4 regions of the Marinobacter sp. L-80 genome follow, and region 3 is predicted to be linked to each of the others. Evidence: predicted binding sites of a transcription regulator. Region 3 holds the regulator's gene; each other region holds the start of a gene.
What was found. Region 3 encodes sigma-54, which starts transcription at its own class of promoters, with help from an activator protein. Its sites were predicted from a motif close to ANTGGCATNNANNTTGCTNT; they were not measured.
Positions count from the first base shown of each region.

Region 1: AC13E3_RS11685 (ammonium transporter) is a predicted target of sigma-54. The motif match lies at 1,082-1,101, and genes of this name have one in related genera.
Region 2: AC13E3_RS21175 (flagellar hook-length control protein FliK) is a predicted target of sigma-54. The motif match lies at 3,763-3,782, and genes of this name have one in related genera.
Region 4: AC13E3_RS19460 (PEP-CTERM sorting domain-containing protein) is a predicted target of sigma-54. The motif match lies at 6,087-6,106, and genes of this name have one in related genera.

Region 1 is NZ_JBSXOI010000067.1:166,754-174,441, reverse strand. It holds gene pomA (flagellar motor protein PomA) at 1-37, shown strand, start outside; gene AC13E3_RS11690 (flagellar motor protein MotB) at 40-957, shown strand; gene AC13E3_RS11685 (ammonium transporter) at 1,181-2,389, shown strand; gene AC13E3_RS11680 (lipocalin-like domain-containing protein) at 2,401-3,483, opposite strand; gene AC13E3_RS11675 (ABC transporter permease) at 3,480-5,750, opposite strand; gene AC13E3_RS11670 (ABC transporter ATP-binding protein) at 5,758-6,441, opposite strand; gene AC13E3_RS11665 (efflux RND transporter permease subunit) at 6,502-7,688, opposite strand, start outside.
Region 2 is NZ_JBSXOI010000077.1:347,360-355,047, reverse strand. It holds gene fliI (flagellar protein export ATPase FliI) at 1-727, shown strand, start outside; gene fliJ (flagellar export protein FliJ) at 727-1,170, shown strand; gene AC13E3_RS21190 (STAS domain-containing protein) at 1,293-1,598, shown strand; gene AC13E3_RS21185 (PP2C family protein-serine/threonine phosphatase) at 1,623-3,380, shown strand; gene AC13E3_RS21180 (Hpt domain-containing protein) at 3,373-3,720, shown strand; gene AC13E3_RS21175 (flagellar hook-length control protein FliK) at 3,874-5,064, shown strand; gene AC13E3_RS21170 (flagellar basal body-associated FliL family protein) at 5,230-5,739, shown strand; gene fliM (flagellar motor switch protein FliM) at 5,776-6,774, shown strand; gene fliN (flagellar motor switch protein FliN) at 6,767-7,249, shown strand; gene fliO (flagellar biosynthetic protein FliO) at 7,251-7,688, shown strand, end outside.
Region 3 is NZ_JBSXOI010000077.1:525,124-532,811, forward strand. It holds gene AC13E3_RS22045 (KdsC family phosphatase) at 1-125, shown strand, start outside; gene lptC (LPS export ABC transporter periplasmic protein LptC) at 122-706, shown strand; gene lptA (lipopolysaccharide transport periplasmic protein LptA) at 690-1,256, shown strand; gene lptB (LPS export ABC transporter ATP-binding protein) at 1,234-1,959, shown strand; gene AC13E3_RS22065 (RNA polymerase factor sigma-54) at 2,111-3,637, shown strand; gene hpf (ribosome hibernation promoting factor) at 3,739-4,047, shown strand; gene ptsN (PTS IIA-like nitrogen regulatory protein PtsN) at 4,135-4,605, shown strand; gene rapZ (RNase adapter RapZ) at 4,634-5,518, shown strand; gene AC13E3_RS22085 (HPr family phosphocarrier protein) at 5,526-5,795, shown strand; gene mgtE (magnesium transporter) at 5,805-7,166, shown strand; gene yjgA (ribosome biogenesis factor YjgA) at 7,182-7,688, shown strand, end outside.
Region 4 is NZ_JBSXOI010000076.1:178,066-185,753, forward strand. It holds gene AC13E3_RS19430 (outer membrane beta-barrel protein) at 1-284, opposite strand, end outside; gene AC13E3_RS19435 (P-loop NTPase family protein) at 289-1,191, opposite strand; gene AC13E3_RS19440 (XrtA system polysaccharide chain length determinant) at 1,191-2,708, opposite strand; gene AC13E3_RS19445 (XrtA/PEP-CTERM system exopolysaccharide export protein) at 2,748-3,392, opposite strand; gene AC13E3_RS19450 (TIGR03013 family XrtA/PEP-CTERM system glycosyltransferase) at 3,462-4,874, opposite strand; gene AC13E3_RS19455 (PEP-CTERM sorting domain-containing protein) at 5,063-5,776, opposite strand; gene AC13E3_RS19460 (PEP-CTERM sorting domain-containing protein) at 6,146-6,856, shown strand; gene prpD (2-methylcitrate dehydratase) at 6,975-7,688, opposite strand, start outside.

The sequences.
Region 1 (7,688 bases), on a different contig from region 3:
GGAACGCGAGAAAGCGGCTGCAGCTGAAGGCGCCTGACCATGGATGAATTGCCTGAAGAGGAAAAACCGGGGATTCCGGCGTGGGTAGTTACCTTCGCCGATCTCATGTCCCTGCTGATGTGCTTCTTCGTGTTGCTGCTGTCCTTCTCGGAGATTGATGCCCAGAAGTTCAAGCAGATCGCCGGTGAACTCTCCAAAGCCTTCGGCGTTCAGCGGGACGTGCCGGCCCTGGAAATACCCAAGGGTACCAGCCCCATTTTCGACAAGTTTTCTCCCGCACCGCCCGAGCCTACCGTGGTCAACGAGGTCAAACAGACCACCACAGAGGAAGCCCCCGAGCTGCAGACCCTGAAAAGCCCCACCGACATGGCCGTGGAGGCTGCCATGGAAGAGCAGCTGCAGGAAACCATGGACGAAATCCTCAAGGTGCTGGAGCCGGCGATCGCCGATGGGCGCATCAATGTAAGCGAGGATCAGCGGCGGATCGTGATCCGGGTGGAAGAAAAAGGTTCGTTTCCCTCAGGTTCGGCTCAGCTGACCTGGGAATTTGAGGGCCTGTTGCTGGACATGGCCGAGGTTATTGAGGGCATCCCCGGCGACCTGACCATTGAGGGCCACACCGACAACGTGCCTATCCGTACCGACCGCTTCTACAGCAACTGGGATCTGTCGGCTGCCCGGGCCGCCGCGGTGGCCAACGTGCTGGTCGCCCGGGACCAGGTTGAACCCACGCGACTTTCCGTCACCGGACTGGCGGATACCGAACCCAGAGTTCCGAATAGCTCAGCAGAAAACCGGGCCAAGAACCGGCGCGTGGAAATCATCATTGATCTCTCCGGCCCGATGCAGGAACAGGAGGTTCGCCTCCGGGAACTGATCCAGTCCGAATCGGACGATGACCAGTCGGCACTCGGGATCGAATCCGACAGCTCGACATCAAACGAAATCAGCTGGTAAGCGCACTCTATTTTGGTGCGCCCGACACCAAAACGCACAATGCTAGTGCACTTTGGCTCTAAAACACGTCTCCCACATCTGTCCAGAACCACCCAACTGCCCTTCCGCGCTTGAAATGCATTATTTTGGAACAGCTCTTGCTTTAGCTGCACCTCATCAATGCACATTTCAACGTAAAGCGGCCCGCTAGAGGCCGGACACACAACATCAGGAGCGAAAACCCGTGGACATCACGAGTGCAGTACACACCCTGACTGAAAGCGCCAACACGCTGTTCATCCTCATCGGCGCCATTATGGTGCTGGCCATGCATGCCGGCTTTGCTTTTCTGGAAGTAGGCACCGTTCGCCACAAGAACCAGGTCAACGCCCTGGTGAAGATCATGACCGACTTTGGCATCTCTGCCGTGGCCTATTTCTTCATCGGCTACTACATTGCCTACGGCAGCCATTTCATGAGCGGTGCCGCCGAGCTCACCGCCGCCAACGGCTATGATCTGGTGAAGTTTTTCTTCCTGATGACCTTCGCCGCAGCCATTCCCGCGATTGTCTCCGGTGGTATCGCTGAACGGGCAAAGTTCTATCCGATGCTGATTGCCTCTGGCCTGATTGTTGCCTTTATCTATCCCTTCTTTGAGGGGCTGATCTGGAACGGCAACTATGGCTTCCAGGGCTGGCTGGAGAACCAGTTTGGTGCGCCCTTTCACGACTTCGCCGGCTCCGTTGTAGTGCATGCAGTGGGCGGCTGGATAGCCCTGGCGGCCGTTCTGGTCCTCGGTGCACGAAATGGGCGCTACCGTAACGGCAAGGTGGTGGCTTTTGCCCCCTCCAACATTCCCTTCCTGGCCCTGGGCGCCTGGATCCTGACCGTCGGCTGGTTCGGCTTCAACGTCATGTCCGCCCAGACCCTGGACGGCATCAGCGGCCTGGTGGCCGTAAACAGCCTGATGGCCATGGTCGGCGGCATCCTGGTGTCCATGCTGCTGGGCCGCAAGGACCCGGGCTTTATCCACAACGGTCCGCTAGCAGGGCTGGTGGCGGTATGTGCCGGCTCTGATCTGATGCACCCGGTGGGTGCCCTGGTAACGGGCGGCGTCGCCGGCGCCATCTTCGTGTATTTGTTCGAGTGGGCCCAGGCCAAGATCGAGCGCCTGGACGATGTCCTGGGTGTCTGGCCCCTGCACGGTGTCTGTGGTGTCTGGGGCGCGATTGCCTGCGGCATCTTTGGCCAGGAGGCACTCGGTGGTCTCGGCGGCGTCAGCCTGATGTCCCAGATCATCGGCTCGGTGGCCGGCGTGGTGGTGGCCTTTGTGGGCGGTCTGATTGTCTATGGGGTTATCAACGCCATTTCCGGACTGCGTCTGACCGAAGAAGAAGAGTTCAACGGGGCGGACCTGAGCATCCACCGGATCGGGGCAACCGCGGTCGAATAAGCACTGAGTGTTCAGTCGCCGTAGCCGGTCAATTCCATGTAGCCCTCGCCAGAGTGGCTGCCGGCGACGGTGACAGGGCTTTCCCAATAAGGGTAAAGCCCGTCATTCAGGTAGTTTCCAGGGGGAGCCGAAATTTCAAGGCTCACCCCATAATCCGGAACCTCCAGACGCCAAAGGCGGGGAAAGCCCCGGGCGTCTGGTTCCTCCGGGCGAATGCGAAGCTGACTGGGCTGAAGCGCTACGGGCTCGCCATCCTCCGGAATCCAGGTTCCGGAACGAAAACCGCCGTCCTCCTCGCGGAGCTGGAAAGCCATCAATTTGTCACCCGACTCCAGGTGCAGCGCAAACCAGTCCCAGCCCTGCTGGCCCGATTTGAGAAACTGACTACTCCACTCCCGGTCGAACCAGCCCTTGCCCGCAACCTCAAGTGTCTCATTACCCAGCGTGACAGTACCCTCGATGTGCAGGTCCACCAGACTGAAATACATCGAACCCTCACCATCGGCGGATTTGGCACTGAAGCCGTTATCACCGTGCGCAACAGGCTTGCCATTGATCGAGAGGGACAAGTCGTAGGACCAGCCATCCGCCGCCAGCTGCAACCGCCATGACTCGCTTTCGGATGTTGCCTCAAGCTGCCAGTCGTCCAGCCAGACGGCCAGTGGCTGCGCCTGTGCGCCGGCATGGCCGACATCGCCCCGGGCCAGTTTCTCTGCAAAGTAGTGCCGGGCATCAAAGCTCACCGCGGCATGGGCCATCCAGGCCGCTTCCAGGGGCCAGTCGGCTGCCTCAGGAGGTTCAGCATCTGCCGGTCTGGGCGTAATGGCTTGGCGGAACTGGGTCCATTGCAGGCCCAACGGCTCACCTTCTTCAGTCCTCAAATTGGCGGTCAGATACCACCATTCGATCCGGTGTTGCGGGTGCGGGCCGAAATCATCGGGAAATATCAGGCGGTCGCCCGGCCCGGGCTGAAGGAAGGGCACTTCGGCGTCGTTTTCTGCGACACCCGCCAGTCCGGCGAACCCTGCTTCTTGTTGTGACTCCGAACAACCGGCCAGAACCACGATGGACAACATCAGTATCCAGCGTCTCATCGCTCACCTCCCGCCAGCGCGTTGGCGTTCACAGGGGCAACCGTTGGTGATTTCAACTGGCGCATCATCAGCAGGCCGATGCTGAGGCCAATCAGCAGACTCAGCACCCCAAGCTCCAGCCAGAACCGGGGATAGACCGCCATGGGCAGGGACCAGCCGAACGCGATGGGGTTGATGCGATGCACCAGAACCAAGGTCAGCCAGATGCCAAGCGGCAGGGCCAGCAGGGTAATTGCAGCGGTCAACGACACTGACAGCCGGATCAGTTGGGCCGATGCTTGTCGCACGGATAGTCCCCAGACGACCAAAAGCCGGAAATACCAGGCCCGGGTGGAGAAGAAGACCCAGCCCATCATCAACAGTGCAATGGCCGCCAGTATCAGGGTCAGGGTAGTCATGGCCCGGGTCAGCAGGAAGGTCTGGTCAAAGATGGCCGTGGCGAGTTCTTCAATAGCCCGGTTGTCCCGGACCGTCAGCTCATCCACCTGCCATACCCGCTTTAATCCACCGGTCACTTCCTCGATGTCGAGATTTCCGGGCGATACCGACAGGCTCTGGAAACCGGTTGCGAAGTCTTCAGGAAGCACCGAAGGATGAATCAGGATTTCGCCAGCGGGGCGACCGTAGTCCGGGTAGGTGGCCAGCACGGGAAACTCGAACGAACCGCTTCCGAGGGTTACCTCCAGGGACTGGCCGACCTGTACATTCTGCCTGCGCGCCAGCTGTTCATTCACCATCACTCCCTGGCCCTGCTGCAGTCGCTGCCAGGGCCGTGACGCTGACTCAAGCAACTGCCAATCGGTCACCAGTGGGCCTACAGGGCCGATGGCAAAGACGTCCACCTCTGTGCCTGCCTCATCCCCGTTGCCCGGCAAAGTTGCACGGCCGCGAATCACCCGGTGCCACAGGCCAGACGCTGCGAGTTCCGGTTGCTCAGCGAGCCAGTCCACCGCGAGGGTCGCATCCGCTGACTCAGGAACTTCAATGTAATAATCCGCCTCCAGTCTCTGCGCGAGCCATCGATCAAATGTACTTTCAAAGGTCGTCACCAGAGCCTGAACCGCCAGAACCATGGCCATGGCGAACTGCAGAGCGACCAATGGCAGTGCCAGACGCCGCGCCAGCACTGATAGCTCCCGATGGCGCCAGCGGGCCTGCAGATTCCGGTCGTGCCCGGACCGCCAATCCGCAAGCCAGGCAATCAATCTCGGTGCAAGGATCCCGGCAGCCACAAACACGAGGGCCACGGCGACAAAAAGCCAGAGCAGATCCGTAACCCAGGCTGACAAGGCCAGGCCAGCGATAAGCACCAACACCACCAAACCGCCGGACCGGCGGCTACTTCCCGCAAACGCTCGGGCCCATGGACGGAGAAAATCGGCCAGGCAAGCCACCAGAACCACCGTCAGCATGGTTGCAAGCGGAACCAGCCAGTTGCCACCCTGGCCCGCGTACAACGGCTGATCGAACAGCCCCTCGAGGGCGCGCCCGAATCCGCTACCCAGCCCGGTCGCCAGCCAGCGACCCAGCCATATACCAGGTACGATACACAGCAGGGCCAACAAGAGAATCTCCACGACCAGCAGCCGGTTGAGTCGGGCTTGGGGGACACCAAACCGGTGCAGCAAAGCGAAGCTGTCTCGACGTTGCGCCATCCCCAGCAGATACACGCTGCGAACCAGCAAGGCGGTAATCAGCAAAACCAGCACGCCCAGCGCGTCAAGATTCAGCAGAAAACTGTCGCCCAGCTCTCCGGTATCCGGGCCAACCCGAAACGGCGCCAATCGATACCCGTCAGGAAGTGACCCGTCAGTGTGGGCATCGGAGATCAGCAACGACAACCCACCTTCGTTCTTTCCGGCAAGTTCAGCCGCTTCACTGATATCAACAAAGGGACGACCATCCAGTTCACCCTGCCAGGGCGCCTCTTCGCTGTCAGGACTCTCAAAGCATCCGGCCGCCAAAGGGGCGATACCCACCACACGACCGCCTTGCGGCGAAGGCACTTCCCACCAGGGCATCACGCAGAGCCCTGCTCGGCGCAGCTCGACAAAATCATCCACAGTCAGGGGCTTACCGTCCTGGCGGACTATCTGCTGGCGTTCGGCCACCGCCGATTCGCTCTGATCAAGACTGGCCCGGGCCTGGCTGGTGAGATGGTGCACGCCCGTCCAGAGCATGGTGGCGAGCACAATCATGGCAGCCAATGCCAGCAGCTGAAGCGGATGGCGGCGGTAATGACTGAACAGGGCGGCCAACAGGGTCATGTCGGGCTCAGGTTTCCGGCACGTGGCCAAGATCCAGATGCTGGCTGCAGCGGGCGGCCAGTTCCGGATCGTGGGTGGCGAGGATCAGTCCGCAGCCATGGCGGGCCTGCAATTCGAAAAGCTGCCCGATCACGGCCTCTGCCGTGTGCCGGTCCAGGCTGCCTGTGGGTTCGTCAGCAAGAACCAGGGCCGGCTTCATGGCAAACACCATGGCCAGTGCCGCGCGCTGGCGTTGTCCCCCGGACACCTGATCCGGGTATCGGTCGGCAAGCTCGCCGATCCCCAGGCGCTCGAGCCAGTCCTGACATCCATCCTCGGATTGGCCGGCAAGCCGGGCACGAAAACGGACGTTGTCCAGCAAAGACAGGGCCGGCATCAGGTTGGCTTCCTGAAAGACTACCCCGATCTGTTGTCGGCGAAGCGTCCCCCAGCGACGTTCAGACTTGCTCTCGGCCTCCGTTGACCGGGCATCAAATGTCTCGCCGAGCACCTGAACCACCCCTGAATCCGGTTTCTCCAGACCACAGAAAATGTTCAGCAAGGTACTCTTGCCGGATCCGGATCGACCGGTCAGCGCCAGTGACTGGCCCCGCTCCAGACCCAGGGAGAGCCCCCTGAGCACGGGCACCGGTTCATTACCGCTGCGGAATTGCTTGTTCAGGCCACGGGCCGAAAGCAGAGAGTCCACCATAGTTTCCCTGTCTGACGAGTTGAGGCGACGGCTTTGCCCGGGTCAATCAGAACCAGGTGGTCAATCCGCCGCCCCGATAGGATCAGCATAGGTTCCGTGCCGGCGCGCACGCCACTCGCGGAACTGCTCCAGCCAGGACAGCAACGCCGGTATGACCAACAGGACCAGCAAAGTCGATAGCCCGAGGCCAAAGGCAATTGAGGTGGCCATGGGGATCAGGAACTGGGCCTGCAGGGACGTTTCGAACATCAGCGGCAATAGCCCGCCGATGGTGGTCAGGGAAGTCAACATAACCGCACGAACCCGCTGTACCGCGGCCTCGTTAAGCGCATCGGTGATTCCCAGGCCCTTTTTCCGCTGCTGGTTGTAGAAAGCTACGAGGATGATGGCGTTATTGACCACAATCCCGGAAAGACCAAACAACCCGAAGAGGGAAAGAATGGTCAGTTGCAGCCCCATCAGCCAGTGCCCCAGCAACGCGCCCACCAGGGCGAACGGGATGATGGCCATAACGATCAGCGGCAGGCTCCAGGAGGCAAACACCCACGCAAGCACCACGTACATCAGCGCCAACCCGATAACCAGTCCGGTTTGCATGTCTCCCAGGGTCTCCCTCTGGTCGGCCGCACGGCCCTCGAAGCTGTAACGCACATTGTAGCGACTGGCGATATCCGGCAGTGCGTCTGCTTCAAGGCTGGTCAGAATCTGGTCGGTGGTGCTGACCCGGGTGTTCAGCCCAGAGGTGACTTCAACCGCCAACCGGCCCTCGGCGTGTCGCAGGGCCTGGAAGCCCTGACGGTGGTCCAGGTTCATGACCTGGGTCAGGGGAACAAAGCGACCGTCCGGCACCCGCACGGTGATTCGGGAGAGCGTCGACAAGCGCTCCCGCTGATCCTTGGGCAGTTGCACGCGAACTTCGACTTCATCCCGGCCATCCTGGTAGATCTGGGCGATCCGGCCGTCGAAGGCAGCCCTGAGCTGGCGCCCGAGATCGGAGGTGGTCAATCCGAGTGCCTCGCCATAGGCGCTGACCTGGTAAAGCAGCTGCTCCCTGCCCCACGGCATGTCATCCTCAACGTCCAGCACACCGGGCAGCGTCGAGAGCGCCTGCCCCAGTTCATCCGCGGCACGCTTCAGATTCTCCGCGTTGTCGCCGGTCAAACGCACATTCACATCCCGGCCCGGCGGCCCGGCCTGACGTTCGGAAATCGTCAGATTGTCCAGCCCGGCCGGTGTCTCCAGACGGC
Region 2 (7,688 bases), 180 kb from region 3:
CGCGCCCGCGGACGATTCGCCACTGATGCGGTTGCGCGCCGCCATGCTGACCACCCGGATTGCCGAGTATTACCGGGATCAGGGCAAACGCGTGCTCCTGTTGATGGATTCCCTGACCCGTTACGCCCAGGCCCAGCGGGAAATTGCCCTGGCCGTGGGTGAGCCGCCGGCGACCAAAGGCTACCCGCCCTCGGTATTTGCCAAACTGCCCCAGTTGGTGGAGCGAACCGGCAATGGTCGCCCCGGAGGTGGTTCTATCACGGCGTTCTACACTGTACTAACCGAAGGCGATGACCAGCAGGATCCGATTGCAGACGCTGCCCGGGCGATTCTGGATGGCCACATCGTACTCTCCCGCCGGCTTGCCGAAGAGGGACACTACCCCGCCATTGATGTGGAAGCGTCGATCAGCCGGGTGATGCCGCAGGTAACCGAGACCGAACATTTTTCCAGGGCCCAGCGATTCAAGCAGGTGTACTCACGGTACCAGCAGGCCCGGGATCTGATCTCTGTGGGCGCTTACGTGAAGGGTTCCGATCCCGAGACCGATTTTGCCATCACTCACATCGGTAATATGCGCCAGTTCCTGCAGCAGGGCCTGAATGAGAGTGCACCACTGAAGGAAAGTGTTGACCAGTTGCTGGCGGTGGTGCCAGAGCGTCGATCCCCCGATCGGCGTAAGTCGGCCGTGCCGAATCCGGCAGCTGGCGGCGGAGGTGATGCCTGATGCTGCGTTCCCGGCGTCTGGAAGTGGTTCTTTCCCTGGAGGAGCGCAAGGAGCTGGAAGCCCTGGAGCGAATGGGAGAGGCCAGGAAGCTGGCGGAGCAGCAGCGCGAACAGGTCCAGAACCTGAATCGCTACCAGCAGGAGTACCGGGATCAGATTCGCAACAGCCAACAGGGGATTGTGCAGGTGTCCAGGCTCCAGGCGTGGCAGGCCTTTATTGCGCAACTGGATCAGGTAATCCGGCAGCAACAGACGCAGCTGGAGCAGGCGGAAAAGGTCTTCGAGGCGCGCAAAAAGGAATGGCAGCACGCCTGGGAGCGCCGGCGGGGCATGGAAAAATACATAGAAACCTGCCGCCAGCAGGAGCAGAGGGAGCAGGATCTCCGGGAACAGAAGCTTTCGGATGAGGCCGCGGGGCGGGCTTTTAACCAACGTCGACGCTGAATCTTGCTCCGCATCAAGCAAATACAGATGCAAAATCAGACCACTCAGCTATCCTTACCGGATGTAGGGCTGGTAGAACACGCCGGTCAAATGCTGCTCTTGATAGCCCGGGAGGTTTTGGAATGCCGATCCAGACGCGCCGCGATGATGACGGTCAGACTCTTGTTATCAGGATAGAGGGGCGTTTCGACTTCAGCACCCATCAGGCGTTCCGTGATGCCTACGAGCACGGTGATCCGAACATCCGGAATTACATTGTGGATCTGTCTGACACCACCTACCTGGATAGCTCGGCGCTGGGAATGCTGTTGTTACTCCGTGATTATGCCGGAGGTGACAGCGCAGGAATCGTCATCGAAAACTGCAATAACGATGTCCGTCGTATCCTTTCAATCTCCAATTTCGAGCAACTTTTCAATATCCGCTGATGCTCGCGGACTGCCGGAGTACTCATGGATGATTCCGTTGCAGAACATAGCCGTCCCCTGAGAATACTGATCGCTGACGATTCAGACAGCGATCGCCTGATCCTCAAAACACTGCTGAAGCGACTGGGGCACGAAGTCCTTGATGTGGCAAACGGGCTGGACGCGGTCTCTGTTTTCCAGCGGGAGGCGCCGGATCTGGTGCTGCTGGATGCCCTTATGCCGGTCATGGATGGCATGGAAGCAGCCCGTCAGATCAAGCTCCTGGCTGGTGAACGGCTGGTTCCCCTGATTTTTCTGACCTCCCTCTCTGAAGCTGGTGCCCTGGCCCGATGCCTGGAGGCCGGTGGCGATGACTTCCTGGGAAAGCCCTATAACCGGATCATCATTGAAGCCAAGATCAAGGCTTTCAACCGAATGCGATTGATGCACCGGACCCTATCGGATCAGCGGGATCTCATTCGTGAGCGCAACCGACAACTTACCGAAGAGCAGGAAATCGCCAAACGGGTCTTCGATAACGTGGCTCATTCCGGCTGCCTGGATGCCTCCAATATTCGTTATCACGCTTCGCCCCTGTCCATTTTCAATGGTGATGTGTTGTTTGCCTCGCCCCGGCCGGCGGGCGGGATGCTGATCTTCATGGGGGATTTCACCGGCCATGGTCTGCCGGCTGCCATCGGCGCCATGCCTGTAGCCGAGATCTTCTACGGCATGGCCAATAAGGGTTTTAACGGCCAGGACGTGTTGCGCGAGATCAACCAGAAACTCAAACGGATTCTGCCGACGGGCATGTTCTGCTGTGGCGCCATGATTGAGGCGGATTTCAAACTTAATCAGTTGCAGATCTGGAACGGCGGTCTGCCGGATGGCTGGCTGATCCGGACCACCGGAGAACTCCTGGCATTGCCATCGCGGCATCTTCCCCTCGGTATCCTTGCGCCGGATCAGTTCAATGCCGATTTCGAGAGGGTTGGTGCCGCCCCTGGCGACAGAGTGCTGATGATGACCGACGGCTTTCTGGAATCTGCCGACAGCGCCGGCAACGTGTTCGGTGAGCAGGGCGTTACCGGCACGCTTGACCGGCTGGACGATGGGGACCATCCGTTCGATGCCATGATGTCCGCGGTTCACCGGTTCACCGGCAACTTTGAGGATGGCGATGACCTGACGCTCTGTTGTCTGGAAATGATGGACGAGGCGGGGCTGGCTACCCTGCCAGATCGTGCCGCACCGTCTGCTCTTGCCGGGCCGGCGGAATGGCGCTGCAGCTATGAAATCCGGGAAAGGACCCTCGGAGAGTTCAGTCCCCTGCCTCTGTTGCTTCATATCTGTATGGAGGTGCCGGGTCTTCGACGGAAGAGCGGCGAAATCTATACCCTGCTGGCGGAACTCTACAACAACGCGCTGGAGCACGGTGTTCTGGAACTCCCGTCAGAATGGAAGCACTCACCGGAGGGCTTTGGCCGCTACTACGCGGAGCGCAATCGGCGCCTGGCCAACGTGGAGGGTCACTACATCCGGTTCACACTGCACCATTCCCTGAAACCGGATGGAGGTCGGCTTCGTGTTATCTGTGAGGACAGCGGCCAGGGGTTTGATTTTCACAATCATCCCAGCGTGGCCCCCGGTAATTCCCCAACCATGAGCGGGCGCTATGCAGGGCGGGGCCTGCTGCTGTTGAAACGTCTGGCGGAGACCATCAGGTTTCATGAACAGGGCAATCATGTTGAAATTGTCTACGATTGGCAGTTCGCCCGTACAGCGGAGAATCGAGATGACTGATAAACCACACCTGGACGAGGAGGCACTGGCTGAGCTTCGAGACGTCATGGAGGACGAATTCGAAGTGCTGATACAGACCTATGTTGCAGATTCCCGCGACAGGATTCGGGGATTGCAAGAAGCCCTGAGGGCTGACGATAGTGACGCCTTTGCCAAGACGGCCCATAGCTTCAAGGGCAGTTGTATCAATATTGGCGCCCCACGACTTGGCGATCTCTGCCTGAGGGCGGAAATCGCAGGAAAGGAATCCCGGCTGGACGATGCCTCGGGATTACTGGATGACATCGCCCGGGAATTCGAACAGGTAATCGCAGGCCTGGATGGCTTGATGGTGGGGTGAATCAGGTCTATTCAGGCCGTTTGTCAGGCGAAGCAGGTGTGCGCTGGCATCACAATTGCTTTGTCCTTCGCATTGAGTGGATTAACCGCCCATGCACCGGCCAGGTCCGGCAAGGTGAGGGCGACAATGCGATAAAAGCGGCAAGAGGTTGCCATGGCCCAGATGGTTCTTCCCCAAACCCCCGCGCCCGGGACGCAACAAGATCCCGGCCCGTCAAAATCCGGAGCCAGCCGGGATCCGGCTGACAGGAAAAGCGATTTCGACTCTGTCTCCCAGGCTGAGCAAAAGCGGCTCGATCGCCAGAGGGCGGATCGGAACGCTGAGGCCAGATCTGCCGATGAATCCCGGGCGACCCAGGACACTTCTTCAGAGACGAAAACGGAAGCAAACGCGAACGCTGATCCAAAGGGTGGCGAAAAAGCCGACGCTGCCACGGATGCTGAATCACGGGACGCGGACTGGGCCGCTGTAGCAGGTGATGGCAAATCAGAGCCGACGGCGCTTCCCCTTACCTTTGTCGAGTTGCAGTCCTGGCTGAATCCAAAAGCCGGAGGTGCCGGTGAGTCCGCCATGTCAGCTACAATGCCGGGAGTCGGCGTCAATGCAGCCAACGGTGTTTCGGGCCAAGCGAATTCCGTTGCCGGATTGTTCAGTGGCCTTCTCACAGGGGCCTCGGGTCAGAAAGCTCAGTCCGGATCCGGCGGTGTTTCCGGCGATGCGACACTGACAGATGTCATGAAGGCCTCAGTGCTCACCGACTCCGGCCGCAATGCGGATTCCGGCTCGTTGATCAATTCTGGCCGCTTCCAGTCCGCCATGGATCTGGTGTCCCAGCAAGCGGCCAATAATGCCAATGGGGCAGCAAAACTGACGGCCGAGAACGCTGCGCCATTACGAGGTTATGCTACGTCCATTGATGTGCCGGTAGGCCATGCAGAGTGGGGCGACAAACTGGTGGGCAAGCTCAGCTGGCTGACTGCCCGTAACATGTCGGTTGCCGAAATCCACCTGACACCACCGGACATGGGCCCCATGGAGGTCAAGGTCCGGGTGCAGAACGAGCAGGCGAGTATTACGGTCCATTCGGCCAATCCCGTGGTCCGTGACCAGCTTGAACTGCATTCCCACCGGCTCAGGGATATGCTGGGTGAGCAGGGAATGTCGTTGGCAGGCTTCGATGTTTCCGATTCGCCTCGCCAGCAGACCGGCGAGCAGGGCACCGGAAACGATAATGGCTCCGGTGGCGGTTCGGCATCGCTGGTCGCTGGCGATCAGGACGATGAAGGCATCAGCTCCGGCAGCCTTGATCTCAGCTGGAAAGGCGAAGTAGACATCTTCGCCTGATACCCTTCGATATTCTCTTCCAATCTCCTTTGCCCATCCTTCCCGGCAACGCTAAACTGCTGTTCTGAACGGGAAGGTTGGGTGTTCTGGCCCGCCCTTTGCATCCAATCCTGAAAAGTCGCGGAAAATTGCTCCCCGTGACGGATTTCTGGCAAAGCGAACATTATGGCTGAAAATAACGAATCTGAAGCGGCTCCTGCCAAGAAGGGAAAACTGAAACTGATCATCATGCTGGTTGTGGTGGTGATCCTGGCCATTGTGCTGTCTGTGGTGGGTACCCTGTGGTTCCTGGGCGGCGGTCTTCCGGGCATGGGGGAGGAAGAGGGTGACGCAACCGAGGTTGCAGAGGAAACCTTTATTCCCAGCAGCTACTACCAGATGGAAAAAGCCATCGTTACCACGGTTCAGGCTGAGGGTCGCCAACGCTACGCCCAGGCTTATCTGGCGCTGGAGTCCACCGATCCACAGGCGCTTGAAGCTGCCAAGCTGCACATGCCTCTCATTCGAAGCCAGCTGGTGACAGTCCTTGGTAGCAGTAACTTCAACGAGCTGCAGACGCCCGAGGGCCGCAGTGGCCTGGCCGAGCGGATGCTGACCACGGTGAATCAGGTTCTGGAGCAGGAAGGCGAGCCCGCCATCAAACGGGTGTTATTCAGAAATTTTGTCGTGCAATAGCGCACGGGCCAAGGTACTTCACGGGCAGGACTACGTATGCAGGACTTGTTGTCACAGGATGAAATCGATGCCCTCCTCCACGGGGTGGATGACGGTGACATTGATACCTATGAAGAGACTGACGATACCGGCATAAAGAACTACGACCTTGCCAGTCAGGACCGCATCGTTCGGGGCCGGATGCCGACCCTGGAGATGATCAACGAGCGCTTTGCCCGTTACACCCGGATCAGCCTGTTCAACCTGATGCGTCGCAACGCCGATGTCTCCACCGGAGGCGTCCAGATCATGAAATTCGGCGAGTATATCCACACCCTGTACGTGCCCACCAGCCTGAACCTGTGCAAAGTCCGCCCGTTGCGCGGCACTTCGCTGTTCGTGCTGGATGCCAAGCTGGTCTTCAAACTGGTGGACAACTTCTTCGGTGGGGAGGGGCGGCACGCCAAGATCGAGGGTCGCGAGTTCACCCCGACCGAGACCCGCATCGTGCAGATGGTTCTGGATCAGGTGTTCCACGATATGAAGGAAGCCTGGCACGCGGTCCTCAAGGTGGATTTCGAGTACCTGAGCTCAGAAGTGAACCCGGCCATGGCCAACATCGTCAGCCCCAGTGAGGTGGTCGTGGTCAGCACCTTCCACATTGAACTCGACGGCGGCGGCGGTGAGCTGCATTTTGCCTTGCCCTATTCCATGATCGAGCCCATCCGCGACGTGCTCGATGCCGGGGTTCAGAGTGATATTGACGATGTTGATGAGCGCTGGGTGAACGCGCTCCAGGAAGACATCAAAGAGGTCAACGTTCCGATCAACACGACGGTCTGTCGCCGTCGGATCTCGTTGCGGGACATCGCCAAGATGAAAGCCGGTGACATTATCCCGGTGGAGGTGCCCGAGCATTTGACGGTCACCGCCAACGGCATCCCCGTTTACAAGGCAACTCTGGGGACCCGTGACGGGAAACTGGCACTGCGGATTCATGAGCGGGCATCAAGGCCCAAGGTAAAGAAACAATTGAAGGTGGGACGCAATGGCTGACGACGACAAGAAAGACGAGCAGGAGCTCAGCGAAGATGAAAAGCTGGCTGCCGAGTGGGAAGCCGCCATGGAAGAGTCCGGGGATGAGGGCGAACGCGAGGACGAGTGGGCCGCTGCGATGGCTGAGGCCGGCGAGGCCGAGGATGATGTTCAGGCTGCCCCCATGGAGGAGTTTGAAACCGGAAGCGAACCCACGAAAGGGGGAGGCCCGGCTCCGGATATCGACGTTATTCTCGATATTCCGGTCACCATTTCCATGGAAGTGGGCAACACTGAGATTCCGATAAGGAACCTGCTGCAGCTCAACCAGGGCTCGGTTATCGAGCTTGACCGGCTGGCGGGCGAGCCGCTGGACGTGCTGGTAAACGGTACCCTGATCGCCCATGGCGAGGTGGTCATGGTGAATGAAAAGTTCGGCATCCGTCTCACCGATGTGATCAGCCCGGGCGAACGTATCAAGCGGTTGCAGAAGTAACATGTGGTCCAGAGTGACTGCGGCACTGGCGCTGCTTGTGATCAATCCGGTTGTTGCCCAGGAAACGGCAAAGACTGCTGCGCCTGATTCGCCGGTGCGAGCCCCGGATACCCTCGGAACCATTCTCAGCCTGGGGCTGGGTCTGGTGGCCGTGGTTGCCGTGATCTATGGCTGCGCCTGGATCATCCGCCGGATGAACGGCATGACCGGCATGAACAACAACGCCATCAAGGTGGTGTCGGTGATGGCCATTGGTGCTCGCGAGCGTATCGCGCTGATTGAGGTGGGCGGCCAGCAGATCCTGTTGGGTATTACCCCATCGGCGATCCGGACCCTGCATGTGTTTGACGAGCCGGTTGTCGAGGCTGGCAGCGCCGGCTCCAGTGATTTTGCCCGGCGTCTGCAGGGCATGATCGGCAAATCCTGGACTTCCCCGACA
Region 3 (7,688 bases):
ATGCCGATTACTGCACCCGAACCCGGGGTGGCGAGGGCGCGGTGCGAGAAGCCTGCGACCTGCTGCTGACTGCCCATGGCAAGCTGGATGCTGCGCTTGCACCCTACCTGGAGCTCAAGGCGTGAACTGGCTCCCGGACAGGCCCTGGCTGCGAACACTGGCGCTGGCTGGCACCGTGGTGGCCGCGGTCTTTTTGCTCTGGCAAAGCGATGAACCGCCGGTCATTGATGATGAGGCAGCCGCACTGCGGGGCGATGCCGAACCGGACGGCTTTGTGGTCAATGGCAATTACACGTCATTCGACGAATCGGGCAAGCTGAAAATCCGGTTCTCCAGCCCCCGCATTGAGCAGTTTGAAGAAGGTAACCTGGCCACCATGGAGTCTCCCCGTGCCGAACTGTATGGCGGCGACAATGTTCTGCCCTGGATTGTTGAAGCCGAGAATGGCAGCCTGCTGCAGAACCAGAACCTGGTCTATCTCACTGACAATGTCCGGATTCAGCGCAGTATTGGTGAACGGGACGCCACTCTGACAACATCAACACTGACGCTGGATAATGACCGGGGCATGGTATATACAGACGCACCCGTAGAAATACGCGACGTTACCGGCATAACCCGGGCCACGGGCATGAAAGCGTGGATTGACGAGCGGATTCTGGAACTGAACTCCCAGGTGGAAGGACGCTATGAAACCGGAAACTAACCGATACCGGAGCCTGCTGGCCGCCCTGCTGACAGTCGCAATGGCTGGCCCGGTGGCGGCTTTCGACCTTGATTCCGACATCCCCATCAAGGTTACCGCCGACAACGCCCGCCTGGACGATGGCCAGGGCATTGCCACTTACACCGGCGATGTGGAACTTGAACAAGGCAATACCCGCCTGAACGCGGAGCGTGTGGTCCTGTACCGTACAGAGAACGGCCTGAGCCGCATCGAGGCCTCCGGAACCCCCGCAAGATACAGGCAACCGGCGCGCGAAGGTGGAGGTGAAACCGACGCCCGCGCCCTGAATATTACCTGGTCCGCCACCGACAGCCAGCTGACCTTTGAACGGGAAGCGGTGATTGAGCAGAATGGCAACCTGTTCCGCGGCGACGTGATTCACTATGATACCGCTGGCCGCGTTGTAACCGCAGAAGGCGGCGCCGAGACCGGCGATGGCACTGGCCGGGTAGAAATGGTGATCCAGCCGCGAAGCGCCGACAGACGCACTGACAAACAGGAAACCGATGGCAGTTCTGAGAGCCAGTAACCTGGCAAAGAGTTACAAACAGAAAAAAGTGGTTATCGATGTGTCCCTGGAAATCCGAAGCGGGGAAATTGTTGGACTGCTAGGCCCCAACGGCGCCGGGAAAACCACCTGTTTCTACATGATCGTGGGGCTGGTACCTGCCGATCACGGGCGGATAACTATCGACAGCCGGGATATCACGCCGCTGCCGATGCACGGTCGGGCCCGCCAAGGCATCGGCTATCTGCCACAGGAAGCCTCGGTTTTCCGCAAACTGTCTGTGCGCGACAACATCATGGCGATCCTTGAGACGCGGCAGGGCCTGACCAAGGCAGACCGGCAGAAAAAGCTCGAGGAGCTGCTGGAGGAATTCCACATCACCCATATACGGGACAGCGTTGGTATGGCCCTGTCCGGTGGTGAGCGGCGACGGGTGGAAATTGCCCGGGCCCTGGCCATGGAGCCGGCTTTCATCCTGCTGGATGAGCCCTTCGCCGGTGTGGACCCCATATCCGTCAGTGACATCAAACACATCATCCGGCACCTTCGGGACAAAGGCATTGGCGTTTTGATCACCGACCACAACGTGCGTGAGACCCTGGACATCTGCGAGAATGCCTACATTGTTTCCGGCGGCCACATCATCGCCTCCGGCAATGCCGACGCCATCCTGGCCAACCAGCAGGTCAAGGAAGTCTATCTCGGCGACGAATTCAGACTCTGACACCCAATGGCTGATTGTTTTGATGATCTGTAGCAAGTAAACTCGGCAAAGAACTTGCTAGGGTAAATTAAAATCACGGCAAGTAACCGGCATATAAAGATTTTTTCACGACTTATGACACAACGCGCTGATGAGTGACGGATCCTGAACCATGGTTATGAAAGCCTCCTTACAGTTAAAGCTGGGTCAAAGCCTGACCATGACGCCCCAGCTGCAACAGGCGATCCGGCTTCTCCAGCTCTCCACTCTCGACCTCCAGCAGGAAATCCAGCAGGCACTGGAATCCAACCCCATGCTGGAGACCTCCGAGGACGATGACCAGACCGACGCAGCCAGCGAAAACGACGAGCGCGAGGCCAACGCCACCGAGTCCGCCGCTGAAGCTGCCCCGGAACCGGCCAGCGACTGGGATGAATCCGAGAACGGCCCGGACTGGTCCTCGGAGAACGAGATTCCTGACAACATTCCGGACGATCTGCCGGTTGATACCGCCTGGGACGACATCTACCAGTCCGCACCAGCGCCGGCAGCCCGCAACGACGACGAAAACGATCACGATTTCGAAACCCGTAATTCCCCGACCGAAACGCTTCAGGATCACCTGGAATGGCAGCTCAATCTGACGCACCTCAGTGAACGGGACCAGGCCATTGCCCATGCCCTGATGGATGCAGTGGACGAACGGGGCTATATCACCAGCCCGCTGGAGGAAATCCACGCCGGACTGCTGGATGAGAACGATGAAGACCCCCTTGAACTGGATGAAGTGGAAGCCGTGCTTCACCGCCTGCAACACTTTGATCCGCCCGGCGTGTTTGCCCGGGACCTACAGGAATGCCTGCTGATCCAGCTCAACCAGCTGCCGCCGGAAACACCCTGGCTGGCCCAGGCACGCCTTGTAATTACCCATTACATCAACCTGCTGGGCAACCGCGATTACGCCCAGTTGCTGCGCCGCAGCCGCCTGAAAGAAGACCAGTTGCGGGATGTCCTGGCGCTGATCACCGGCCTGAATCCGCGGCCGGGCGATGTCATTGACCGGGCCGAACCCGATTATGTGATTCCGGACGTGATCGTTCGCAAACACAATGGCCGCTGGCGTGTTGAGCTGAATCCTGAAATTGCACCGCGCATCCGGGTCAATGCCAGCTATGCTTCTCTTATAAGGCGTGCGGACAGCAGTGCCGACAACACCTACCTGCGGGATCAGTTGCAGGAGGCGAAATGGTTTATCAAGAGCCTGCAGAGCCGCAATGAAACCCTGCTGAAAGTGGCGACCCGTATTGTCGAGCACCAGCAAGGATTCCTGGATCAGGGTGAAGAAGCCATGAAACCGCTGATCCTCTCTGATATCGCCCAGGCGGTTGAGATGCATGAGTCCACGATTTCCCGGGTCACCACCCAGAAATACATGCACACCCCCCGGGGAATTTTCGAGCTGAAATATTTCTTCTCCAGCCATGTCAGCACTGACGAAGGCGGTGAATGTTCTTCCACGGCGATCCGCGCGATGATCAAAAAGCTGATTGCCGCGGAAACGCCCAAAAAGCCGTTGAGCGACAGTAAAATTGCAGCCATGCTAGGAGAACAGGGAATCAAGGTTGCGCGACGCACCGTTGCCAAGTACCGGGAGGCCATGCACATTCCGCCTTCGAACGAACGCAAGCGGCTGGTCTGAACACCCCGGGGTCCGGGCGCAACGTACTATTCGCCGGCGCATAATGCGCCAGCACCCAGACCGGCTCCCGGGAGCCGGCACGATGACAACAGGAGACGCCTATGCAACTCAATATTTCAGGCCATCACGTAGAACTGACTCCCGCACTGAAGGATTATGTTTCAGAGAAGTTCGAGAAGCTCGAGCGTCACTTTGACCACATCAGTAACTGCCAGGTGACCCTGGAAGTGGAAAAGGTGCGCCAGATTGCGGAAGCCACGTTGCATGTGGTTGGTGGTGAGATTCACGCAAAGGCAGAAAATGAGGATATGTACGCAGCCATCGATGCCCTGATCGACAAGCTTGACCGTCAGATCCTCAAGCACAAGGAAAAGAATGTAGACCGGATGCACGGAAACGGCTCTCGCTAACTGACTGTTTTCATGCAATTCATCTAATCGAGCTGCGACATGAGTAACGTGTCGCAGCCTTTTTTTTAACGGAAACGCAGTCGATCCATGAGCGACACATCCCTGACCATAGAGAACATTCTTGCTCCGGAGCTCACCCTCTGCAGGGTAGCTGCGTCCAGCAAGAAACGGGCCCTGGAGTTTATTGCCGAGCAGATAAACCATCAGGACAACACGCTCAGCGAGACCCAGCTCTTCAACAACCTGATTTCCCGCGAGCGCCTGGGCAGCACCGGCATTGGCCAGGGAATCGCCATTCCCCACTGCCGTCTGGAAGGACTTGATCACGTGGTGGGCGTGCTGATGACGCTGGAAGAAAGCGTCGAATTCGATGCTATCGACAATCAGCCGGTGGATCTGATTTTCGCCCTGATCGTCCCGAAGGAAGCAACGAGCGAACACCTGGAGCTGCTCAGCCAACTGGCTGAAAAGTTCAATGAGCGGTCGTTCTGTGATCGCCTCCGGCAATCCGAGGACGCAAGCACGCTGTACCAGCGCATGACCGCCCCGGGCGGATGATATTCATTGCAGTGGAGATAAGGTGGTCATGAAGCTGATTATCGTTAGTGGCAGGTCTGGCTCGGGCAAGAGTACCGCCCTTCATGTGCTTGAAGACCTCGGATTCTATTGCATCGACAATCTGCCTATCGGCCTGCTCTTTCCCCTCACCCGGGAAGCCGCCAGCCAGACCAAGCCTGGCCGGCTGGGAAAGATGGCGGTGAGCATCGATGCCCGCAACCTTTCCGGAGAGTTGGCCAATTTCGAAGAGATCTACCGTCGCCTTCAGGAGACCGGGGTTACGGTTGAGATCATCTTCCTGGACGCCGACGAACAGTCATTGCTCCAGCGTTTCCATGCCACCCGCAGAAAGCATCCGCTGAGTGACGACAGGACATCCCTCCGGGAAGCCATTACCAGTGAAAAGAAGCTTCTTGAGCCTCTCTCCAAGCTTTCCGACCTGTATGTGAACACCACGGGCATGTCCATGTACGAACTCCGGGACATGGTGAAGCAACGGGTGGTTGGCCGGAAAGACCAGGAGCTGGCCCTGCTGTTCCAGTCGTTCGGCTTCAAACACGGTGTGCCATTGGATTCCGACTATGTCTTCGATGTTCGCTGCCTGCCGAACCCCTACTGGGATACCAGCCTCAGGAAATACGTGGGCACCGATCAGCCGGTTATCGAGTTTCTCGAGAAAGAGCCGGCAAGCCGGAAGATGATTGACGACCTGAAGGCCTTCCTGGATACCTGGCTGCCGTCGTTTGCTGATAGCAACCGCAGCTATATGACCATCTCCATTGGTTGTACCGGCGGCCAACACCGATCGGTGTATGTGTGCGAGCAGTTGGGTGAATACTTCCGGCAAAAATACAATAATGTGCAGGTACGCCATACCGAGCTGCCACACCTGCAGACCCGGGAAGAGATCTGATCGAACCATGATTCGCCGCCCGATCACCATTATCAACAAGCTGGGCCTGCACGCCCGCGCCACTGCGAAGCTGGTCGCCACCGCCTCCGAGTTTGACAGCAGCGTGCGAATCAGTGGCAAGGGCCGGGATGTGGACGCAAAGAACATCATGCAGGTGATGATGCTGGCCGCCAGCAAAGGGACCGATGTGGAACTTGTTGCCGAAGGGCCGGACGAGGAAGAAGCCGTCGAGGCACTGGTGGAACTGATCAACGACTATTTCGGCGAAGGTGAGTAGAATAAATACATGACCGATATACTGGAAAAAAGCCAGGCCCGCCAGCGCCTTCGTTCCCTGAGCGAAGCGCTGGACAGTGGCGCACTGAAGCAGGTTGCCCGCATCCTGAACGGTGGCCTGAGCCCCAGTGATATTGCCCATTTGCTGGAGTCCTCACCGCCCCGGCAGCGGGCCCTGCTGTGGAACCTGGTGGACAAAGACCTCGAAGGCGAGGTTCTCCAGTATCTCAGTGATGATATCCGAGGCTACTTCCTGAGCCAGCTGAACGCTCAGGAACTGGCGGACATCATCGAGGATTTCGAGTCAGACGACCTGGCCGACCTGCTGCAGCAGCTGCCGGATACGGTCATCCAGGAAGTCCTGGAGACCATGGACGAGCAGGACCGGCAACGGGTGGAGGAAGTTCTCTCCTATCCGGAGGACACCGCCGGCGGTCTGATGAACACGGACACCATTACGGTGCGCCCGGACATCAGTATCGATGTTGTGCTCCGCTACCTTCGCAGGCACCGCACCCTGCCACCCATGACCGACAGCCTGATCGTGGTCAGCCGCCGGGACGATTTCATTGGCATGCTGCCCATCACGAAAATGCTGGTCTCCAACCCCGCCTCCACCGTGCGGGAAGTCATGGATACCGACATCGAGCCCATTCCCGTGAGCCTCTCCGACACCAAGGTAGCGACATTGTTTGAACGCTACGACCTGATCTCGGCGCCGGTGGTAAACGAGGAGGGCCGCCTGCTGGGTCGGATCACCATCGATGACGTGGTTGACGTTATCCGGGAGGATGCGGACCACTCACTGATGAGTATGGCGGGTCTGGACGAAGACGAGGACACCTTTGCGCCGGTGTGGAAAACCACCCGTCGCCGTGCCGTCTGGCTGGGCATCAACCTGATTACGGCACTGACCGCCTCCGCCGTCATCGGGCTATTTGAAGACACGATCGCCAAAGTGGTGGCGCTCGCAGTGCTGATGCCAATTGTTGCCAGTATGGGCGGCATTGCTGGTAGTCAGACGCTTACACTGGTGATTCGCGGTATGGCCGTGGGGCAGATCAGCGGCGCCAACGTAGGCTGGCTGCTGAACCGGGAATTTCTGTCAGGGATACTGAACGGCCTGCTCTGGGCCGCCGTGGTGGCGGGTGCAGCCATGCTCTGGTTCCAGGATGTGATGATCGGCGCGATCATTGCTGCCGCGCTGGTGATCAATCTTGTCGCCGCAGCGCTGGTTGGCACGGTTCTGCCACTGTTTCTCAAATCTCGCAATATTGATCCGGCCCTGGCAGGCAGCGTGATTCTCACGACTGTGACCGATGTAGTCGGGTTCATGGCCTTTCTTGGCCTCGCGACGATTTTCTACGCTTAAGCGGATCTCGGATTTATGAAAGACCATCAAGACAACGACGCGCCGGAATACGACGGCCCGAGCAAATCCCAGCTGAAACGGGAAATGCATGCCCTGCAGGATCTGGGCAAGCGGATGCTGGACCTGAGCAACGATCAGCTGGAAACCTTGCCAATCAGCGAGACCCTCCGCGCCGCGATCGAGGAATCCCGCCGTATCCGCCAGAACGAGGCCAAACGACGGCACCTGCAATACATCGGTAAGGTCATCCGACAGGAAGATGATCCTGAAGCCCTGGCGAAAGCCATCGACGCCTTCGATGCCGGTAGCGAAGAACACACCCGCAGACACCACCTGGCGGAACGCTGGCGGGACCGGATGATTGCCGAAGGCGATTCCGTTGTTGGCGAGTTCTTCAGCTACTGCCCCACTGCCGATATGCAGCACCTGCGAAACCTTGCTCGAAACGCCCGAAAAGACGTCGAAAAACAGAAGAACACCGGCCAGGCCCGGAAACTGTTCCGTTATCTCAGGGAGTGCATC
Region 4 (7,688 bases), on a different contig from region 3:
CCTGTTTGCGGCTCGTAGGTATTCTGCGAGTACACCGAATAGGATAATTCGCCGTTCGCGCTGGCAATACATTTTCCGGGATCGGTCTGGTAGTTGCCCCGTAAGGTAAACCGGTTTTCAATATCGCTCTGCTGTTGATCCGCCCTTCTGGCGATGTTGTCGCTGTATCTAGGCCCAAAGCCCACATACAGCTCCGGAGGTGTAGCCAGTGTAACCGGCGAGCTGGCCAGAAGGGCCAGCCCCAGCGAAGGCCGCAGCTTCGCGGCGAAAGACCTGAACGCCATTGCCTTAACCATTGATCACCGCACCCACAAATTTATCCGGATTGAACGCCAGGGCCGCATTCTCAATCTTGCCTGGCGTCAGCTTGCCGTGGGGGACCACCAGCATGCCGTAATCGCAAAGATCCGTCAGAATCCGTGCGTCCGGAGAGTCGGAAATGGGCGCCGTATCCAGCACAATGAAGCGATCTGGATAGCGGCGGCGGATGGCCTGCAGGAACTGCTTCATGCGAAATGAGGTAAAGAACTCCGCTGGCGTTTCGCGTTTGCTGCCTGCCGGTATCAGGCGCAGGCGCGGAATGCCCGTTGGATAGAGTATGCGGGCAATGTCGTAGTCCGGGTCTTCCAGAAAATCGGTCAGGCCCGTCTCCGGCATGATATCGAGCATGGTGTGCAGAGACGGTTCCCGGAGGTTGCAGTCGATAATCAGGGCGGTTTTGGCCTGATCGAAGGCAAACGCTGCCGCCAGGTTCAGTGCCATGAATGATGAACCAGAACCCTCTGAAGCGCCACTGACCACCAATGTGAAGTTGTTACCGCCAGACAGTTCCAGGAGTTTGGTTCTCAGATCCCGGAACCGGTTGACCAGGGCCCGGTTTTTACTCTCGGGGTAAATGATACGCCGCTCATCCAGATCGTCCGGGGTAAGCCGGCGAGGTTCCTGCATGCGAACGATCTGTTTGCTGATAACGTACTTGTCAACAGCCCCCGCCCCTAATTCAAGAGTGCTCGGAACCAGCAATCTGGAATCATCTGTGTCTTCGTGGCCCAGTTCCTTTTTCAGGCGCTCCTTGCGCTCTTCGAAATAGGCGTGTGACTGCACGTTCGAGCCGCTGCCGCTGCGATTCTCCTCAGCAGACTCGTTGGAATTCCCTGGCTGGCGTCCCGCCTGCTCTTTCCATTCAGACATCACAAAACTCCAAAGTGGGTGGCTACAACCACACCCAGATAGGCGGCGATTGCCAATACAGCGAGCACGATGACAGCCGTGGTGAGCCGCCTGTCATGACGTTTTTCATAGGGCGTACGAACCCTCGGAATTTCGGCAAGTACTGGCAAACCTATACCTTCCTCAAGCTGCTTGCGGGCGCGCACACGCGGATCAATCTGCAGCAGGCCGGCCACGGCTCCAAAAGGCGCCATGATACCCAGGAAAAGTCCCGCGGCTGCAAACATCGAAAACTGCGGGCCGCTGGGGTTACGGGGGTACTGCGCGGTTTCATTGATGCGGTAATTAAGTCCCTGGCCTTCGATATCCAGATGCATGGACACCCTGGCCTTTTCACGGCGTTTCAGAAGGTCGTCGTAAATTTCGCGGTTTACCTCCATGTCCCGGGTCAGTTCGGAATATTCCGCCTTGTTGGCCTGAATACGTTCCATCCGGAGTTCCTGCTGCTGCATCAGCCGTTCAAAGAAGGCTATGCGCGTGTCCACCGTTGCAACATCCGCCCGGGCTTTCGATAGGGCTGCGCTCAGCTCCTGGTAAAAGGGATTCACTGCTTCCTCGCCTTCCACCGGTGGTTGCTGTTCTGTGTCGCCGGCATTCAGTTCACGCTGTTTACGCAGTTCCGCCAACTGTTCCTGGAGGATCACAATGTCCGGATAGGTATCGTGATATTGTAACCTCAGATTATCCAGCCTCTCTTCCAGCGCCTGTATTCTACCCCTGTAGGCATCTTCGGTCCGGCCCTGACGAATAGTGGGGTTCACATCCGCCAACTGTTGCTGGAGCGAGGCAACGCGGGATTCCAGCTCCTGTTTTTCAATTTGAGCGAGCTCAAGCTGGTTTCGAAGCTGCGCCATTCGGGCGTTCGCTTCTTGCTCGGTACCGTCGGTATTCTCGGAAAGAAACTCTTTCAGCCTGGCCTCCACATCTGCCAGCTGGCGCTCGTAGCTTTTCACCTGCTTGTCGATGAAGTCGTAAGCGCTGCGACTCTCACGCCGTTTCCGTTCGTTCGACTCGGCAATAAAAAGTTGCCCCAGTCGCTGGGCGACCCGGAAAGCTTCGATAGGCGATGAAGCCGAAAACCCGACGCTGAAGTAACTGTCGCCGCGGGGCCGAACCGAGAGATCTTCCCGGAGCCTTGCAATCCTGGCCTCAACAGCCTCCTGTTCCATGGATGCGTCGGGAAACACATTTTGATCCGTCGCCAGCTTTTCCATTACGTCGCGGGTCATCAACAGCTCTTTTGCCGCAGAGGTGCGGTCGTTGATTTCTGTGGTCACCGCCCGCCCCTCCATTAGTGGGCCGATGATGTTTTTATCGTCCACAAAGATGATGACATCGGACTGGTATTTATATGGAAACACAAAGCCCGCGCCCAAAACCCCAAAGCTCACGAGCAGGAACACGAGAAACGCCAGCCACTTTCGCTGGCGAACTTCGCGAACAATTTCAATCGGCAACTGGGACAGAGGTAATGCCATAATCAAACCCGACTCATGTAGCGTTCAGAGCAAAAAGCGTTAAAAATTCCGTTCCGGGACCGTCAGGATATCTCCCGGCCGCATGCTGTAGTTGGTTTCAACCTGCCCTTTGTTCAGTATGTCGTCCAACCGGATCGGGATGGCAACTACCTCTCCTTCCACCTTCCGGTACAGCATGGCATTGTTGAGAGCGGCGAATTCGTTGGCGCCACCGGCGTTCAGGAAGATGTCCAGCACGGTCATGCCACTCCGATGAGGGATGGACACCGGCTGTCGGACGGCACCTGTTACCCGAACCCGGTCTGTGAATTCATGACTGCCCATGGAGGTAACAACAACACTGACTTGCGGCTCACGGATATATTCTGAGAGCGAGATCCGGATATCGTTGGCGAGCTGTTCCGGCGTCCGGCCGCTGGCCTGTACATCACCTACCAGGGGGACGGAAATCTTGCCATCGGGACGCACGGGAACTGCGATGCTTAGATCCTCGTTGCGCCAAACCGAAACGCGGACCACATCGGTGGCTCCCAGGATGTACTGATCCACACTGTCCCGGCTTTCCAGCGCGAGCGCTCTCTGGATCTGTTCGGGCGATGAGGCCGTTTGTGTGGCACACCCCGTTGCCAACGCTACCGCCAGGAAAGAGATGATTGCCCCTTTCAAAAATGTCTTCCGTGCCATGGTTTCCTCTCTTCTTCCAATTCGTCTTATTGAAACTTCAAATGGCGCATCCATCGAAAATCCGCCGGGTCACCGTGATCCTTTTTTGAACAATACCACCTCTACTGTCTGAATTATAATCAACAAGTCCAGTAACAGGCTTTGATTTTTAATGTAATAAAGGTCGTAGCTGAGCTTTTCTCGAGTGTCTTCTTCGTTATCCGCGTAAGCAAAACAAAGCTGCGCCCAGCCAGTCAGACCGGGCTTCACCCGATGCCGTTCACTGTAAAACGGAATTTTTTCAGAGAGCTGCTGAACGAAGACAGGGCGTTCTGGCCGGGGACCAACAAACGCCATGCTGCCGTTCAACACATTAAAAATTTGGGGCAGCTCGTCGATTCTTACTTTGCGAATAAAGGCGCCCACCTTCGTAACCCGAGCATCGTTCTTCTGGGCCCAGACGGCACCATTTTTTTCGGCATCGGTAATCATCGAGCGGAATTTATGGACATTGAAGATCCGGCCATTAAGCCCTACGCGCTCCTGGCTGTAAAAAACCGGTGCTTTCAGGCCGTCCTCCAGTTTGATGGCGATAATCGTCAGGATCATCAAAGGCAGTGAGGCGATGAGCAATGTCAGCGCCGCGAGCATATCCAGGGAACGCTTACCAAAACCGAATACCGAAGAAACCGTAAACCCATCCGAGAAAACGAGCCAGCCGCGGGTAACCATTTCCAAAGCGACCTTGCGGCTCTCTCGCTCATAGAAACTTACCCCGTCGACTATCTTTACACCCTCCATTTTACACTCCAGGAGGTCCTCCATTGGGAGGCCCTTTCGACGGTCGTTGACCGCCACCACGATTTCATGAACCGTGTTGTCCACCACATGCTCGTGGAGCGAACCGCTCAGCCTCAACAGGTACTTGTCCTCGACTTCAATGGGCTCGTCTGCAATCGGCACGAACCCAGTAAGGATGAAACCTTTGCGATTAAACGGTGTGCGCAAATCCTCATGAATTTGCCGGGCACGGAAACCCGCACCGAGTACCAGGACTTTCCGTTTGAAGGTTTCTTTGCCAACCACTGCAAAGAAGATCAGCCTTGCCGCTCCCAGCATAAATACGGAGAACACGGCCGCAGTAGTGAGAACCCCGCTACTGCCCAGATACCAGAGCCAATCAGACGACAACAGATAAGCAAAACCACAGAAAGGTATCCCGAGAATCACGCACAAAATAGTGCGGAGCATCATCCCTGACATGCCCTCTTCCAGGCGGGACTGGTGGACGCCAAGGGCAACCATGACAACAAGATTCAGAATGCCGAATGTTACCGCTGAAGGCAGCACCAGCCAAAAGTTGTCAAGAAAGAATGATAAGTCGCCGAAATATCTAAAGAAGGCGGATAGTGCGAACGAAAATCCGAGTACAAGAAAATCGATCAATCCAAGGATCAGGTAGGGTACGTGAAGGTAATGTCGAAACAACCTGACGTGGGCCACGCCAACTCCTTTTGCTGTTCACATTCAGAAGAACGCATCCCATGCGTCAAACACAACGTTACGTGATCAGCAGTGTACTGCAATTTCGATTATCTGCAACGGTCAGACGCCTCCATGGCACCTGTATAAAAAGCTGACAGCCCCGGCATCCTTATCCGAAGCTGTCAGTGTTTTCTTGCCTGCTCAGATCAGGCTTGCTTGCGACGGCGAGCAGCCAGGCCCAAGCCTGCAAGACCAAGGCCGAAGAGAGCCAGGGTGCCGGGTTCAGGAACGGCTTTTACGTCATTAATACCAACGACCAGATCGTTGAAATCATTATCACCGCCAAGCACATCCTCAAAAGCTACCAGCAGTTGGCTGCCAAGAATTTCGGTGTCGCCCGAGTAGCCATGCACGTCGTAGATCAACGCCATGTCTTCATTATTGGCATTCATAGTCGCATCTGAGTAGAAGCGCTTGCCGTCCCTTTCGAGATAGAAACCGAAGTAACGCCCAATTTCAGCTGTTGTTGAGCCCACCGAAACAGTCCCGGCAGCAAGATCGAACTCAAGGCTTCGGCTCTTGATGGGCGAGTCTGTACCAGTGAACACTTCAAGGATGTTGTTGCTGGACGCTGCATTAGGGTCAAACAGGTTCATATCGTAAATGCCGAAAGAATTCCTGGAATCGAAACCAGCGAACTCGAAGATCAAAAACGCGGTAGCGTTATCGATTGCGCTGTCTGTATCGATTAATTCGGCATAAGCAGCGCCAGTGTCGGTGTATTCACCCGGAGCTATATCATTGAAAAGCGTGTTACCGCCGTCATCTTTGAGATCGACCAGATCTGTCGGGATTGCGTGGGCCAGACCAGCAACGCTGGCAAGTAAACCCGTGGCTATGATTTTCTTTACTGCATTCATCTTTGTTTTCTCCGTCCTTGTGGATACTGCATGGACACTCATGCAGAAATAATGCCAGAACGGTAAATTCATATATTTCAGTGCCTTATACTCACCAAAAACTAGAGCTGTAAATTTTTTCGACTCCACCGATGTCAAATAACCACCCTGCAGACCGGGCGCCCTCCCTCCTTTGATGTCAACGTTCTTTGAGGTGGGGATGTGGATCCTCAACCGACTGGCATTGCGATTTGTCGGGAAAATTTACAGCCAAGCACGCAGATCATCCCCGCTTTTCCTCTAGGTGCCTGTTTTGTCGATCATCCTTAGCTTTGGCATAGAGCGTGCTGAGTAAAACGTGCCACACCACTCGACTTTTTGGAGAAGATCATGAAAAAGGAAATTATACGCAAAGCAGTTGGGGGAGTTTTCTTAACTCTGGGTATGCTTGCCCTGGCAGGAACTGCTCATGCAGGCCCCGTGACGTTCACTTTCCAGAATCCCGGAGCAGACCTTCCGACCAACAGTTACACAACTGGCGGTACCTGCAACGGCACCAATATTTCAGGTTCGGATCTTTGTGAAACAGAATTAGGGGCGGGCCTCGACTATTCGAAATCCGGGTTGGACCTCAGCGCGACGGCGAACAATACGAATGGAGATGCGTTCCTGATGCAGGACCTGTCGCCCTCCAATTCCGGGCTCGCTGTCATTTCACCAGGCGATAGCAGTTCAGATGACCAGGTTCAGGTCGCCACCGGCGAGTCGATTCTGTTCACTTTCGGGCAGCGCGTGAATCTACTGGGCTTCGACTTCAATGACGGAAGCGACTCGGATTGCGGTACAGCAGGAAGCGAGGGTCCTTGTGGATATTTCGACTTGTTTGTCGACGGTGTATTCGAGGCTAACTATGCTGCCGTGGATGACTGGAGCTTCCCCACTGTAATCAGTGGAACAACCTTCAGAGTCGCGCATACTGGCCCTGAAAACGGCGGATTTGCCATTGGCTCGGTCACCGCAGAGGTTCCGGAACCTGGCACATTAGCTCTGCTGGGTCTTGGTCTTCTCGGTCTCGGCGCCAGCTACCGTCGCCGGAGCTGAATCAAGCCGAACTGCCTAGAGTGAAAACGGCTCCTTTGGGAGCCGTTTTCATGTGTGTATCTCAAAGTATTGTTAAGCTCGACTTGGGCCCGGGTCAGTTTTTAAGCCCACCGACCGATTAGATTACAAAAAGCCCGACAAACTCCTGCACGGCCAGGTTCTCTAGCGTCTCCTGGTCCTTACAGAAACCATAGATCTGTTCACACCGCTGGCCGTTAAACCGTGTCGCCAAGTTATTCCGGAATTTATCCGTCAACAGCGGAATGCCGTCCTTCCTGCGACGACGATGGCCAATGGGATATTCAACTGCCACCTGGCCGGTGCTGCTGCCATCCTTAAAGAAAACCTGAATGGCATTGGCTATGGAGCGTTTGTCTTCTTCCAGGTACTCCCGGGTGTATCGCTCATCTTCAACCACCTCCATTTTCTCACGCAATTGATCGATAACCGGATTTTCCGCGTGAAAGCCGTCTTCGTAATGCTCCGCTTTGAGATTGCCAAAAATCAGAGGCACGGCGGTCATGTATTGCAGGCAATGATCCCGATCCGCGGCATTGGCCAAATCGCCCTGTTTGGAAATAATCCGAATCGCCGATTCGTGGGTGGTGATCACGATGCGGCCGATCTCATCCAATCGGTCTTTGACTTGCGGATGCAAAGTAACCGCCGCTTCAGCCGCCGTCTGGGCATGAAATTCAGCCGGGAAGGAAATCTTGAACAGGATATTCTCCATCACGTAGGAGCCAAACTCCTGTGGTAAAGAAAACTGACGCTTGTGCTCAGGCTTCAGCTTTTGATCCTTGTTGGTTTTGCTGAACAGTACGTCATAGAA